DNA from 2 places in the Orenia sp. genome. Region 2 is predicted to be linked to the other one. Evidence: a T-box and tRNA genes for the amino acid it is inferred to sense, from the RefSeq annotation. Region 2 holds a T-box; the other holds one or more tRNA genes.
What was found. A T-box is a leader RNA that pairs with one kind of tRNA and senses whether it is charged. The one in region 2 lies ahead of ileS (isoleucine--tRNA ligase), so its partner is inferred to be a tRNA-Ile.
Positions count from the first base shown of each region.

Region 1: it has a tRNA-Ile gene. The T-box ahead of ileS (isoleucine--tRNA ligase) is inferred to sense a tRNA for this amino acid. The anticodon was not compared.

Region 1 is NZ_JBSQYM010000144.1:761-7,690, forward strand. It holds gene ACTCDL_RS12600 (thioredoxin family protein) at 1-142, opposite strand, end outside; gene ACTCDL_RS12605 (hypothetical protein) at 297-521, opposite strand; gene dat (D-amino-acid transaminase) at 588-1,445, opposite strand; gene trmL (tRNA (uridine(34)/cytosine(34)/5-carboxymethylaminomethyluridine(34)-2'-O)-methyltransferase TrmL) at 1,489-1,953, opposite strand; gene ACTCDL_RS12620 (2-thiouracil desulfurase family protein) at 2,049-2,513, opposite strand; gene ACTCDL_RS12625 (hypothetical protein) at 2,520-2,867, opposite strand; gene ACTCDL_RS12630 (DUF362 domain-containing protein) at 3,145-4,080, opposite strand; gene ACTCDL_RS12635 (superoxide dismutase family protein) at 4,182-4,661, opposite strand; tRNA gene ACTCDL_RS12640 (tRNA-Ile) at 5,005-5,081, shown strand; gene ACTCDL_RS12645 (HD-GYP domain-containing protein) at 5,278-6,522, opposite strand.
Region 2 is NZ_JBSQYM010000019.1:13,257-22,409, forward strand. It holds gene ACTCDL_RS03590 (PhoH family protein) at 1-466, shown strand, start outside; gene ACTCDL_RS03595 (YggS family pyridoxal phosphate-dependent enzyme) at 674-1,375, shown strand; gene ACTCDL_RS03600 (cell division protein SepF) at 1,375-1,887, shown strand; gene proC (pyrroline-5-carboxylate reductase) at 1,856-2,692, shown strand; gene ACTCDL_RS03610 (YggT family protein) at 2,693-2,965, shown strand; gene ACTCDL_RS03615 (photosystem II S4 domain protein) at 3,122-3,910, shown strand; gene ACTCDL_RS03620 (DivIVA domain-containing protein) at 3,923-4,522, shown strand; gene ACTCDL_RS03625 (TM1266 family iron-only hydrogenase system putative regulator) at 4,535-4,780, shown strand; gene ACTCDL_RS03630 (5'-methylthioadenosine/adenosylhomocysteine nucleosidase) at 4,848-5,549, shown strand; gene ACTCDL_RS03635 (ankyrin repeat domain-containing protein) at 5,881-6,474, shown strand; T-box leader at 7,085-7,323, shown strand; gene ileS (isoleucine--tRNA ligase) at 7,708-9,153, shown strand, end outside.

The DNA of each region.
Region 1 (6,930 bases), on a different contig from region 2:
TGACTTGATTTAGGTTCTTTTTAGCAATCTGGCAATAACCACAGTTTTTTGAAGTAAAAAGTATCAATAAATTCTTATTAGAACTAATTATTTGATCAAAATTATCATCATTTATTTTAGCATACCCTATTATACTTATCACTCCTTATCTGTTTTGAATAAGCAAGTGAAAAACTGCTTTAATTAAAGATTAGTCAATTATTGAATTTAGAAGATTTGATTAAGATTAGCTCTTAAATAAATAGGAAGAAAGCTATGATTAAGTTACTGATAGATTATAAGCTATCAATTAGAAATTATGAAACCTTCTCTTCATAACTCCCTTTCTCTAAACTAGCTAATTGCTCTTCTCTGACTTCTCTTATTTTAGATTTTAATAATTTGATTTTTTCACTAGCATCTATAATCTTTGCAGTCAACTCTTCTTTACTTTGCTGATTATCACTGTGCTCATAATCATACTTCAATAGACTTATTACCTCTTGCCAAACATGTAACTCTAATTCTAGTCCTTTTTTCATATCAAATCTCTCCTTACTATTTTAATTTACGATAATATTTAACTAAAACTAATCTAATTTAAAGAACTAAAAGTTATCAGTATTCTCCCTATAATCTCTATAAATACTATGCAATTTTTTTGTCAATGGACCAATCTTTCCATTATTAATTTTTCTACCATCAACCTCTACAACACCAAGAACTTCCTTAGTAGTACTAGTAACAAAGACTTCATCAGCCTCATAAAGCTCTTCTACTGTAAAGGTTATCTCTTTAGCTTCAAACTCTTCTTCAGCAAGTTCCAATACTATCTCCCTAGTAATACCACTCAATAATTTATTAGTAATTGGATGAGTCATAACTAAATCATCCTTAACTATAAATACATTACTACTAGTCCCTTCAATTACAATATTATCAGATGAAACAAAAAAACCTTCAAAAGCACCTTGGTCTTTAGCCTCCTGATTAGCCAAAATATTAGGAAGTAAATTAGTAGTTTTTATATTACAATAACTCCATCTAGTATCTAACAGGGTTACTGCATTAACACCATTCTCCCATAACTCTTCTGGAAAAGGCTGAGGTGGTAAAAGATACATAATAATTGTAGGGTCAAGGTCAGGATTAAAACTATGATTTCTAGGCGAGACCCCACGGGTTACCTGTATATAGAGACTTCCAGATTGGTTATTTCTATTCTTATCTATAACCTCTAAGGCAATCTTTTTTAACTCCTCTAAGGTATGCTTGACCTTAAGTCTAATCAAATCTGCACTATTTAATAATCTTCTTAAATGCTCATCAGCTTTGAATAATTTTCCATCATATAATTTAATAACTTCATAGATCCCATCACCAAACTGAAATCCCCTATCTTCAATAGAAACCTTTGCTTTAGATTGTTCTATAAATTGTCCACTTATGTAAGCTATATCTTTCATTGTTCCCCTCCTCAATAAAAAAATACTATAAAGATAATAATTATTATAATAACTCCGAAAAACTAGTCTGCCTTAATGCTTCATACAAAACTATACATACTGAATTAGCTAAATTAAGTGATCTAGTCTCAGCCTTCATTGGAATTCTAATACAATTATCAGGATAATCCTTGATAATATTATCAGGTAAACCTGTAGTCTCCCTACCAAAAACCAAAAAGTCATCAGATCCATATTCTATATCTGTATAATGATACTTAGCATATTTAGTAGAAAAATAAAAATTGCTATCACTATACCTCTCAAATAACTCTTCTAAACTATCATAATAATGAATATCTAATTTGTCCCAATAATCCAATCCTGCTCGTTTAACAGTCTTTTCATCAGTTGAAAAGCCTAAAGGTCTAATTAGATGTAAGCTTGACCCAGTGCAGGCACAAGTCCGAGCAATATTTCCAGTATTAGGTGGTATTTGTGGTTGATATAAAACTATATTCACAGTTATCCTCCTTAAGTTAAGATTATTTCAATCGATTTCATAAAATAGAATAAATATCATTAAATATACTTATTTTTATCCTATTACTTTTTATTAAAAAATTATAATTTAGTAATTATCCTATCTATCTCTTCTTCATTAAATACTTCAATTCCTTCTTTTTGTAATAAGGCTGTGGTAACTCCTGCTCCAACTCTTTTAGCTCCAATAAAATCCCCATCATATATCAATCTACTACCACAGGAAGGGCTTCTAGCCTTTAATATCGCTAGAGTACACCCTCTCTTTTTGATTAAAGCTAATGATCTCTTAGCACCCTCAATAAAGTTATCAGTAATATCATTCCCTTCTTTATCTACAACCCTTGCAGTACCTTCTAACACATCTTTCCCCTCACCACCTTGAATCTCAGCAGGTGGTCGAGGAATACTTAATCCCCCAAGAAGTTCAGGACAGATACTGATAATCTCTTTATCTTCTATTAACTCTGCTAGCCTAATATTGTAATTATTATTACCATTATATTTACAGTCTTCACCTAATAAACAAGAACTTATTGCTATCATCAACAATTATCCCTTCTTTAACCAATTTTGTGCCTCTTCTAATGTCATAAACTGCTCTATTTCAGCATAGTTTTTATACTTTCTTCTCCATAATTTGAATTTGAACTTATTAATTAACTCTGGCAGAACAATTGAAATTCTAGTTACCTTCACCTTCGACAGGTACTGAATAAAGATATCAAATTGACTAGCATCTAGATTAACCCCTCTTACATCTAATAATAATTTATTAGCACCTGTCTTAAATTCCAATAATTCCTTTATTTTTCTACAAATCGCTTTAGACTCTGTCTCATTTATTATATCATTTCCAGTCACAACTATAAACTCTTCTTTATTGGTTAATTTATACAACTAAATCTCCCCCTTTTCATACTCTTCTTTTATAATATTATGGGAGACTTAATTTCGTGTTTATTAAAGTGCTATAATCATCTGCTATGCTAGTTAAGCTTTAATGTAAGTAGTGATATTTAATGGGGATATTGCGATACTTTTTACTTTGGTAGTTGGGAGTTGGAGGGTTAGGTAGTTAGGCAGTTCCTAACCATCTACCTACCTAACAACCAAAGTGTCCCTTTATCTATTATATTATATCAATTCTTATCAACATTAAAAAACAGGAGATTAATCAATGAGTCTTAGATCTTAAATGAAGTGGCAAAATTTCAGTCTTATCTAATACTATCTTGTATCCATAAGCAGCTTGACTGAACTTCTCTTCTGCTTGATTTAGGGGCATTCCCATTAGATTAATATTTCTTAAATCCCCTTCTCCTACTTTTGACTTAATCAATTGATGGAGATAGGAGATAGCTTGTTGACGAAAACCTAATAACCTTGCTCCTACCACATCTGTAGCAATAGGATCTGTACCTGCCACTACTAAATCAGCATTTACAGGCTTGCCATGAGAAGGTCCTGTACCTACCATTCCATTATCACCACTTAAAATCGTCAAATCTATAGGAATCAACTTTGCCATAGCCACTATAAATTCATGTAAGTATTCATGGATTCCTCTATCTGCTTTAGGAAATCCATGGATCTCAGCTGGAGGCCATGCCAGAGCAATATTTTTAATTCCTAAAGATACCGTTGCCTCCTCATGGTGCTTAATCTGAGTATAAGAGATTAAAAAATCTGTTTCAGTCAATATTTTATTCAATTTAATCTTCTTAATGATTGGATGATCAAGTTCAAACTCCTCATAAGGACCATAATTTAAATCAACAAACTCTATCCCTTCATCTTCAATAATCTGTTGATATCCTGTCTTCTTCATTACCTCTTTGGTATCTGCTCCACCAGAGCCAGTAGCTATAACTATTCTAGCAGGAGATTTTCCTTTAATATATTGAATCAACTTTCTTAAAGATTCAGGTCCCACCACTGTTCCAGTCTGGGTTGTATTATCATTTACCCAATTTGGAGTAATAGTTACTCTATCCCTGGCACTAATCACCTTATCTGTAGGTAGTATGTTCAAAAGGCCTTGAATCACATCACCTTCAATCCCTTCTCCAATAGCTACACATGGCTCTTTAACCTTTCGCTCTCTTAACATCTAATCCCTCCATCTTCTCTAACCATTTTCGCCATAGTTTGTCCAACTTTAAAAAATAAATTCAAGAACAAAGCAAGTACCTTGCTCTTGAATTATAAAATCTAACTCCATTCAATTATTCCACAAGCCAACCTCTTACCAGCATCTCCAGCTGGTTGGCTCCGATAATCATCAGGATTCTGATGTATAATAACGGAACGTCCCACAATATCTTCTACCTCAAATTTATTAGTAAAGAAACTCATTCTGGCATAGCCATTATTAGAAAATAATACAGGAAGGTCTCCTGCATGGTTACCATGGGGCTGTTTATCTGGATCATAATGACCTCCTGCTGCCTGAAAAGGGTTATTAGGATCTCCTATCTTACAATTGCCAAATTCATGAATATGAAAAGCATGGGGCCCAATTGGGTCTTCTCCATCTCTAGCTGATTGATAAGGAGGTAAACCACTAACCTCTACAGAGACCTTAGTTCCACCATTAACTGGTATAAAGTAGACTATACCTCTTATGGCTGGAGCTAAAGGACCACCTTTAATCTTAGCACAGGCTATTCTTCTGCTGAATAAATTTACCATAGATATCTCCTCCTAATTCCTATACAATGTAGATAAACAACTTTTAGAACGAAATAATAGAGAGGTAGTGCGACACTTTCGTGTCAGGAATCGGGAATCTGGAATCAGTCTGTTTTACTGATAACTGGTTCCTGACTCCTGATTCCTAAAAGTGTCGCACTATCCCCATTCACTTCCACTTTACACTTAAATAGCTACAGCTAATCTATACTATTTAACACACTCATAACTATACTATTCATTTAGATTAATAATGTTCTTAATATTGATATTAAATTTATTCTTGACAGTCAAGGTTATTTTAGTTATAATGTTAATTGTTGTTACAAAAAATAAACACTATGGACCTGTAGCTCAGTTGGTCAGAGCACTCGGCTCATAACCGATAGGTCGGAGGTTCAAATCCTCCCAGGTCCACCATTTAATTTAATAACTATTAAAAGAACTGCCTGTAAGGCAGATTTTTTATTTTTTGTAATAAAATTTATAATTTCTAGACTACTGACAACTGATTTCTAAAAATACATATTAGATATTGCTACTCAATTATAACTGTAAAAATTAAAAAACCGAGGAATTAATTCCCCAGCTTAAAAAATCAGTCACCCTTTGACTGTTAAAATAATAAACTATAATCCTTTTTTATATTGTTCTGTGCAGATTGGCGAATACTATTTACTAAATCATAGTTCTCCTCTATCTTTGCCACTATATCTCCATCTATAGCCTTCTCTCTAGCCATAGAGTCTAATATCATCAAAGTCTTATCCTTACCCATACCTGCTCGATAAGGTCGATCTTCGGTAAGGGCTGTAAAGATATCAGCAACTGCCAAAATCCTGCTACCAACAGATAGCCTCTTCCCATTATGCTTAAAAGGATAGCCTGTACCATCTAAGCGCTCATGATGAAAAGCTGCCCATTCTTTAATCTCTCCAAAGCCTTCTATTGAATCCAAAGCATGATAAGTATAAAAGGTATGGCTCTTAATAATATTCATCTCATTATTAGTTAATTTTCCTGGTTTCTCTAATATTTCCGTAGGTACTGCTAACTTCCCTAGATCATGTAGATAACCAGATATCTCTATCTTACTAGCCTTATTTTGAGACCATTTTAATAGATTAGCTATCTCTCTGGCTATTATAGCTACACCTTTAGAGTGTGTTGCTGTAAAGTTACTTCTAAAATCTATAATTTTACTATAAAACTTACTCAAATCTAATAAACCATTAAGATTTAGCTCCAATTCCCAATCATTGAACGCTTTCTTTAAATCTTTTCTGATTATATCAGTATTTATAACTGCAAACCAAAAATCCTCTTTATAAGATAACTTTTGAAAAACTTTAACCAGTTTAGGATGGAGCATATTACCAGAATAGTCTTTAATAATCTTCACTATACTATTTCTTTGATTCAATATGTTCCCATTCTTATTAATTAGAATTGCTATTCTATCTGCTAAATGGAGTAGATGGCTAGATAGAGGAACATCTCTACCTTTAAACTCCCTTCCCTTACCATAATTCCATTCCAAATGATGATACCTAATTATAGGTACCAAATCAGCAAAAGCATTAAAGGAGCTTACCAAATAAGCTCCTGCTTCAGCATGTTCAAAGCCATTATTGGCTTCAAAGGTCAAGGTTTCCAGTCGACGCTTAATCGAAAAAGCTCCAATATCATGAATAGCTGCTGATAAGATTAAATTCTTCTTTTGATCCTCTGGCAAGCCCAGTTCTTCAGCTAGTCTAAAACTTATGTAAGCAACCTGTTCATGATGACTATTTAAATTGCTATCAATCATATCTGTAATATGAGAGATACTAAACAACAATTCATATAAAGAGATATTCATATTATTTCAACTCCAGATAAACTTCTTTTTTCATTACTCTGTTACAGTATAGCATCTTGAGATTAAAGATACAATGCTATTATCATTTTACATTAAATCATCTTAGCTAAAAATCAAAATATCAATTAAAAATCCTATATACTATAGGTTCGTGAATCTAGAATAAAATTTAGCCATAATACTATATAGAGATAATGGTACACTTTCGTGTCAGGAATCGGGAATCTGGAATCAGTCTGTTTTACTGATAACTGGTCCCTGACTCCTGATTCCTAAAACAGCCCCAATTATATCCATTAAGTTTCATTTTGAATTCACATACCTATATAGGTGTCCAACTTTAGAATGTAATATAAAACCCACCTCACCCCTAACCCCTCTCCTCATATCAGGAGAGGGGAATAAAAG
Region 2 (9,153 bases):
ACCGATAGTTCCTATGGGGAATGATTTAGGGTTCTTACCAGGAGACAAAGATGAAAAATTAGCGCCTTGGATGAGACCTATCTTTGATAATATGGAATTTTTAGTAGGTGGAAAAGATGAGAATGGAGCTAGTGCTATAGCTGATTTGAAAGAGATGGGCTTGATTGAGATGGAAGCAATCACCTATATTCGTGGTCGAAGTATTCCAAATCAATTTATCATAGTTGATGAGGCACAGAACTTAACCCCTCATGAGCTAAAGACAATTATTACTCGTGCTGGTGAGAATACTAAGATTATCTTAACAGGAGATCCATATCAGATAGACCATCCTTATCTTGATAGTAATAGTAATGGTTTAACATATGTTGTAGAAAGGTTAAAGGATAAGGATTTAGTTGGTCATATGACCTTATATAAAGGTGAACGTTCTCAATTAGCAGAGATAGCAGCTAGTTCATTATAATTGAGTCTAAAATTAACTAAATATATATAATTGCTATTAAAGGTTTTGAATTATTTGTAGGGAACGGTCGCGACCGTTCCCTACAAATTAATGAATGATTAGAATAATTAAAATTGTCTTTTTATAAAAATACACCTATTTAGGTGTATTTTTTTTGCAGGAAAAGAATAATAGATATAGAATTAATTAGAGAGGAGGTTTTTATGTATGGATGATATTAATAGTAGATTATTAAAAATAGAAGAAAGAATTAAAGTTGCTGCTAAAAAGTCAGGAAGGGATCTTTCGGAGATTAAATTATTACCTATCTCGAAATATCATTCTTTAGATAAGATGCAGGCAGTTTTAGATAAAGGGTATCTTGAATTTGGTGAGAGTAGAGTGCAAGAGCTAATGGAGAAAAATGAAGAGTTTTCTGCTGAAGTAGAGTGGCACATGATCGGACATTTACAGAGAAATAAGGTGAAATATTTGGCAAGAATGCCTAGATGCAAGTTGATTCACTCAGTTGATAGCTTAAGATTAGCCAAAGAGATTAATAAAAGGGCTAGGCAAGAGGAAAGAATAATGAATATCTTAATTCAAGTTAATACTGCTCAAGATGATAATAAGTTTGGAATTTATACTAAAGAGGCAATTGAGATGGTCAAAAAGATTGGTAGTTTTGAAAATGTAAAGATTAAGGGCTTAATGACAATTGCACCTTATAGTGATGATCCCGAAGAGGTAAGACCAGCTTTTCGTAAGTTAAGGGGGTTGTCAGAGAAGATAGAGGCAGAGAAGATAGAAGGTGTAGAGATGAAAGAGTTATCGATGGGGATGAGCAATGATTTAGAGGTAGCTATTGAAGAGGGTGCAACAATCTTAAGGGTTGGTTCAGCAATCTTTGGAGAAAGGGAGTATAACTAATGGAGTTTATCAATACCTTATTGGACAAGGTTGATCAATTTTTTTCTTTGAGTCCACAGGAGATAGACAATGATGATTATCCACCTATTAAATTAGAAAGAAAAAGAAAGTCTGAAGTTAATCAAAGCTTAGAAGGAGAGGATTTGAACTCAATTATTAGCTCTTCTCAAGTTAAGGATATGTTGATTGTAGAACCAGAAAGCTTTGATGAGGCTCAGCATATAGTTGATAAATTAAGGGGTAAGCAACCAATCTTACTTAATTTAAGTAAGACCGAGCATGAAGTTTCTATTAGAATTATTGATTTTATTAGTGGTGCTATTTATGCTTTAGATGGTAATGTAGAGAAGGTTGGAGATAGTGTATTTTTATTTGCTCCAGATTCGATTAATATCACCTACAAATCTAAAGCTAAGGAAAATTCTAAGGTTAAAACAAATTATAATGATGGATCTGTTTCAGTAACAGATGGAATATCTAATGGAGAGAAGGAGAGTCTTTATGAGAAGTAGTAAGAAGATAGGGTTTATTGGAGCAGGTGCTATGGCTGAGGCTTTAATTAAAGGGTTAATTGAGTCAAAAGTAGCAAAACCCAAAGAAATACATATCAGTGATATTAGAGCAGAGAGGTTAGAAGAGTTAAAAAAGAGGTATGATCTAGAGATTAGTACAGATAATCACAAGTTAATAGAAAAAGTTGATTATCTAATTTTAGCTGTTAAACCGAAAGTAGTTTCTATAGTTTTAAGTCAAATCGGAGAAGATATTAGTAAATCTCAAAAAGTTTTTTCTATTGCAGCAGGGGTTAATACAATGATGATAGAGAAGCATTTAGAAGAAGAGGTAGCGGTTATTCGTCTAATGCCTAATACACCTGCCTTAATTGGAGAAGGGGCGATAGCTTATTGCTTGGGGAATTTTGCTCAAGGGGATGATAAGTTGGTTGAGCAAATTTTTGGAACTGTAGGAATGACATTAAAAGTTGAAGAAGAGCTAATGGATGCTGTCACAGGTCTTAGTGGGAGTGGTCCTGCTTATATTTATTTGATCATTGAGGCCTTATCAGATGCTGGTGTTAATGTTGGTTTAACTCGAGATGATGCTTTGGCTTTAGCTTTGCAAACTATTATTGGTTCTGCTAAGATGGTTTTAGATTTAGGGAAGCATCCTGGTGAGTTAAAGGATATGGTAACTTCGCCTGGAGGGACGACTATAACGGGATTAAAGGTATTAGAAAGAGAAGGAGTGCGCTCAGCATTGTATCAGGCAGTAGAGGCTGCTACAATAAAATCAAAAGAGCTAAGAGGAGAGAAATAAATGATTTTAATTTATTTAGTTGATAGATTATTTCAATTTTATTATTATTTAGTTATAGCTAGAGTGGTGTTGTCTTGGGTGCAACCACCGACTCATCACCAGACTATGAGAAAGATTATAGCTTTTATCTATAGAGCTACAGAGCCTGTTTTAGGTCCAATTAGAGAGATGATGCCAAGCTTTGGTGGGATTGATTTTTCGCCAATTATAGCTATGATAGCTTTACAGATTGTACGAAATGGAGTAATGCAATTATTGTATTATTTATTTTAGTAGTTTATATTAAGTAATTTACAATTGACAATGTACAATCTACAAATTAGAAGTTAATTATTTAAAGGATATTAATTAAAAGTTTATTTTAATAGCTCTAATTGAAAATTGTCAACTGTACATTGTACACTTATTAATGGACTAGGAGTGATAGCAGTGTTAGATAAAGAGAGATTACTCTCTCATATAAATGATGAAGAGGATAGAATTGAGTTGGCTCAAATCTTAGATAAAGCAGAGTTGGCTTTAACTAGACATCAACCGACATTTACTAACTTCTTAAATCCTCATCATCTTTATTTGGCTAAACCTATTTTAGAGCAGATAGCAGACTTGAACTTTTGGGAGTATGGTGGTTATAAGCAAGCTGAAAGGAAGCGATTAGCTTTGACCCCTGATTATTATCTAGCGGAATTGGTTGAGAGTCCAATTGTGCTACTAGATATTAGAGGGAGATTTGAATTTCAAGAGGTAAGCCATCGAGACTTTTTAGGCTCTATCTTAGGAACAGGGATTAAGCGAGAGATGGTTGGTGATTTAGTTTTATATCAAGATGGTTGTCAAGCTATAGTGGCTGAAGAGATCAAAGATTATATCAAATTAAATTTAGATAAAGTACATAGGATTGGGGTAGAGATAGAGGAGATTGATTTTGATAATTTGCAGATAGAACCAGAGAGGATTAAGGAGATTGAGACTACTGTAGCTTCTTTGCGTCTAGACTCTGTTGCCAGTTCTGGTTTTTCAACATCGCGAAGTAAGATGAGTAAAGAGATAGAACAAGGGAAGGTCAAAGTTAATTGGAAAGTTATTGACAACCCAGCCTATTCTTTAAATGCAGATGATATTATCTCAATTAGAGGTAGAGGTAGGGTAGAGATAGATGAGTTATTGGGTGAATCCAATCGAGGAAGGATTAAATTAAGATTAAAGCGATATATCTAGGAGGAGATACTTATGTCTTTAACACCAGCAGATATCTATAATAGAAAGTTTAAAAAGAGCCTAAGAGGATATGATACACAAGAAGTAGATGATTTTTTAGAGTTAGTCGCAGTATATTATGAAGAGATGATATCAGAACAGACCCGATTGAATTCTCTTGTTGATGATTTAAGCTCAGAGCTGAAGAAGTATGAAGAGCTACAACAATCTTTAGATGAGACTGTAAATAAGGCCCATAAATTTGCTGAAGATCAGAAGCAACAGGCTAAGGATAAAGCAGAATCTACCTTAGAAGAAGCTAATAGAAAGGCTCAAGAGATGCTTAAAGATGCTGAGCTTAAGGCTAAAAACCTTATTGAAGGAGCAGAAGTTAAAGCCAATAAATTGCTTGATGAGGCTGAATTTGAGGCAAAGAAGCAACTGATGGATGCTAGAAAACAGAGTGAAGATAAGTATAGAGATTATCAACAGTTGTTAGAGAATGAACGGTTATTTAAAATTAGATTCAAGACATTATTACAGAGTCATTTAGAGATGTTAGAAGAAGAGGAAGATATAAGAGAAATGGAAGAGGTTGAGACCTTAAAATCTGAAGAGAAGTTAGCAGAATAAGGGGGAGCTGGAATGGAAAAAAGGGTAGCGGTAATTGGTATTGTAATCAGTGACCGTAAAGGAGCTGCAACACAGGTTAATAATATTTTAGCAGATTATGGGGATATTATTGTAGGAAGAATGGGATTACCATATCAAGATAGAGGATTAAATATTATCTCTTTAATTGTAGATGGAACAAATGACCAGATAGGTGCTCTAGCAGGAAAGGTTGGAAATATTCATGGTGTTAAAGTAAAGTCGATGGTAACAACTTAAGGGCAGTAATGAGTGATGGGTGACGAGTAAAAACATTAAGTAATTAAGATGTGGGGAGTGGAAGTGATTGAAAATAGGTATTATTGGAGCAATGGATATCGAGATCGAGCTACTAAAGAAAGATTTAGAGTTAAGAAATACTCTTAATAAAGCGAGTATGGAGTTTTATGAAGGAGAGTTAATTGGTAAAGAGGTCGTATTAGTGAGAAGTGGAATTGGTAAGGTAAATGCTGCCGTCTGTACTCAGATATTAATTGATGATTTTGATATAGATGAGATTATCTTTACAGGGGTGGCTGGTGCTGTTGATCCGACTCTAGATGTTGGTGATATAGTAATCTCTAATGAGGTGGCACAGCATGATATTGATGTCACAGGATTTGGCAGAGAGTATGGTGAGGTTCCTGGGTTGGATAGAGTCTTTTTTGCAGCAGAGCAGAGGTTGGTTAATTTAGCTAAAGATGCTGGAGAGAAGGTAACTGCTGATGAGGATATCAAGGTCTTGATAGGTCGTATCTTATCAGGAGATCAGTTTATTGCTGATAGAGAGAAGGTGGCTTGGTTAGAAGAGATTTTTGCTGGGTGTTGTACTGAGATGGAAGGGGCTGCAGTAGGCCAGGTCTGCTTTTTAAATGCCAAACCCTTTGTAATTATCCGTTCTATGTCTGATAAGGCTGATGGTGAGGCAAATATATCCTTTGATGAATTTGCGAAGATAGCTGCTGATAATTCTTATCAGATAGTTGTAGAGATGTTAAAAAATATATAAGTATGAGTATGAGTGCAGATTAAAAAGACTATTTAGATTATTATCTAGGTAGTCTTTTTGCTTGGGGTGTTGTTCCTGAAGTTTTGAGTTTGTTACTTTAGCTAAATTAGATTTAGTAACTTCTGAGTCAAATAGTAAGTAAAAAATTATTTGAAGAGATAAGGAAAAAAATATATATCTATATAAGTGACAAAAAATATAATTCTAAGTTTGGGGTTTATTGAAGTGATGTGGTATAATTTAGGTATTAGTACATGTAAGTAGGAAGGAGGTGGCGGTTAGTTGTTGTAAAGGTTAGACTTGATTTTTTAGAAAAATTTTATGAAAGGAGATGATTAATATTAAGTTAAAAAAATTCTATTTAAGTTTAAGTTTAATCTTGATTTTGGTAATTATGGGTTGCTCTAATGGAAAGGATACTCAACAGTCTCAAGTAAATACTCCCAATGACTCAAGCTCTAGTACTAAGCAAGAAGTCAGCAAAAAAGAGACTTCAGATGCAGAAGAAGCGGTTACTACATTTGGTAATTCTGCTACAGAAGTTATAAACTGGGATACTGCATCGACTGAAAAAGTAAAAGAAGTGATTGCAAATGGAATAGATATTAATCAACAAGATGATCAAGGAAGAACTCCGTTAATGAAGGCATCTAAAGCTAATAATGTAGGAGCTGTCAGAGAGTTATTGAGAAATGAAGCAGATACTGATATTCAAGATAAGCAAGGAAAGACTGCTTTAATCGAATCAGCTTATGAAGGGAATAACTTTATTACAGAGTTGTTACTTAATTATAAGGCAGATGCTAATTTGAAAGATAATTCAGGAAATAAAGCAGTGGATTATTTAGAGCATTCTATGAGTGCTGATAAATTATCAGCTGATGAGGTTGAGGTTTATTCAAGGTTAAAGAAGTTAAGTAAGTAAGAAGATAATCAATATATATTGAAAAGATAAATAGACTATGATTTTTCAGAGATTATATAGCCTCTTAAAGAAGATAAATTAAAATAGTTAGCCACGAATTGACACAGATGAAACACGAATCAAGAGATTAAAGAATTAATTTATAAATATAATCTTTTGATATTTATTCGTGTGGATTCGGGAGATTCGTGGCAAAATTTTTTGAAGGGCTTGATTATAGAAAGAAGTTAAGCTTATATCAATGATTTGGTTATTTGAAACTGTAGAGAGATAATATATTTTATTCAATTATTTATTTTAATTTATAAGAATATATAATATAGGTATGTTAACTGAAAATGAAACTTAATGGGTATATTGGGACACTTTTTATAAGTGTGAGTGGGTGTGTGAGTGTGAGTAAACCCAATAAAAAGAAGTTTTACACACACTCACACTCATAGCTCACACTCGACACAAAGTGTCGCACTATCTCTCGATAACGCTATGGTTAAATTCTATTCTAGATTCACGAATCTCTATTAATCTATTGTATAATACTTCAAATTTTAATTATTCATTGACTAAGCTTAAAATCTATATTATAATATAAGACAAAATGTTATATTCAAAAACAGCAAAGATAGAGAAGAGTAGGTATAGTGAAAGTTAGAGCGAACTGGGGAATGGTGGAAGCCTGGCAACAGAAGCTATATTGAAGATCACCTCTTAGCTATTTCTCTGAACTTAACAGTAAGAGAGATCGGATGCAGACCGTTATTCTGTTTAAGTGAGTATGTTTGGTAGCTATTTGTTGGCTACTTTATATACTAATTAGGGTGGTACCGCGATAATAACCTCGTCCCTTGTTGGGAGGAGATTTTTTATTTTTTGTACATACAAGGTGAAAAAGACTTCACCTTGTAGTGTGAGTGTCAGTAGTCAGTGTGAATAAGTTCAAAATCTTTAGATGATTATTTAATAAAAAAGAATTGTTAGCTACGAATTAACACAGATGAAACATGAATAAAAAGATTAATGATTAAAGAATTAATTTATTAATATAATTTTTCACTAATTCGTGTAAATTAGTGAGATTCGTGGTTGAAAAAAGGTTGTATGTTTATTTTGCCTATAATATAGTTCACAGTGTATAGATACTACTTTAACCTGTAAAGAATATAAGATATTTAAAGGTTTTAACTGTCAACTGTACACTGTCAACTGTCAACTATAAAAAGAGGGGTGTAAAAAATGAATTATAAGGATACGTTAAATCTACCGAAGACTGAATTTCCAATGCGTGCTAGCTTAGCAAAGCGTGAGCCGGAATTCCAACAGTTTTGGGAAGAGAATCAAATCTATGAGAAAGCATTAAAGAAAAGAGAAGGGGCTAAGCAATTTATCTTACATGATGGACCTCCTTATGCAAATGGGGATATCCATCTTGGTCATTCTTTACAAAAGACTTTAAAAGATATTGTAACTCGATATAATCACTTAAAGGGATTTCAGGCACCTTATGTTCCAGGTTGGGATACTCACGGGTTACCAATTGAGCATAAGGTAACTAAGGAGTTAGGTGAGAAGAGAAAAGAGCTATCTATTACAGAGCTAAGAGATATGTGTAAAGATTATGCTTTAAAATATGTAGAGCGACAGAAAGGTCAGTTTAAGAGATTGGGCGTTTGGGGTGATTGGGATAATGCTTATGTTACTTTAGATCCTAAATATGAGGCTAAGCAGATTGAAGTTTTTGGACAGATGGCATTAAAAGGACTATTATACCAGGGGTTGAAGCCAGTACATTGGTGTACTAGTTGTGAAACTGCCTTAGCAGAAGCAGAGATTGAATATCAAGATAGTCGAGGACCTTCAATTTTTGTTAAGTTTCCAGTCAAAGAAGGCAAGGTGTTAGGTGGAGAAGAGTTAACTGCTGATGATTTTGTAGTTATCTGGACTACTACTCCATGGACTATCCCATCAAATATGGCGATTTCAGTTCATCCTGACTTTGATTATGTAATCTCTCAAACTCCTAATGGTAGAATTGTTGCTGCTAAAGAGCTATTAGATCAGATGATGAAGACTTGCAAGGTTGAAGAATATAGTATAGTAGCAGAGTTTAAAGGGCAAGAGTTAGAGGGTGTTAAGTGTAAGCATCCATTTTATGATAGAGAATCACAAGTGATTTTAGGAGATCATGTTACCTTAGAGCAAGGTTCTGGTTGTGTCCACACAGCACCAGGTCATGGTCATGATGACTATGTTGTTTGTCAAGACTACGATATTCCAGTATTTGCTCCAATGGACAATACAGGAACTTTTACTGAGGAAGCTGGAGAAGAGTTTGCAGGTATGTACTATGATGATGCCAATATTAAAGTGACTAACTTATTAAAAGAACAGGATTTATTGATGAGCTTAAACTTCATTGATCACTCTTATCCACATTGCTGGAGATGTAAGAATCCAGTTATCTTTAGAGCTACTAAGCAATGGTTTGCTAGTGTAGAAGATATCAAAGATGAAGCTTTAGAAGCTGTTAGAAATGTAACTTGGTATCCTGAATGGGGAGAAAAGAGAATCTCTAATATGATCGAGAATAGAACAGACTGGTGTATCTCTCGTCAGAGAGTCTGGGGAGTACCGATTCCAATCTTCTATTGTAAAGATTGTGGAGAGGCAGTAGTAACTGAA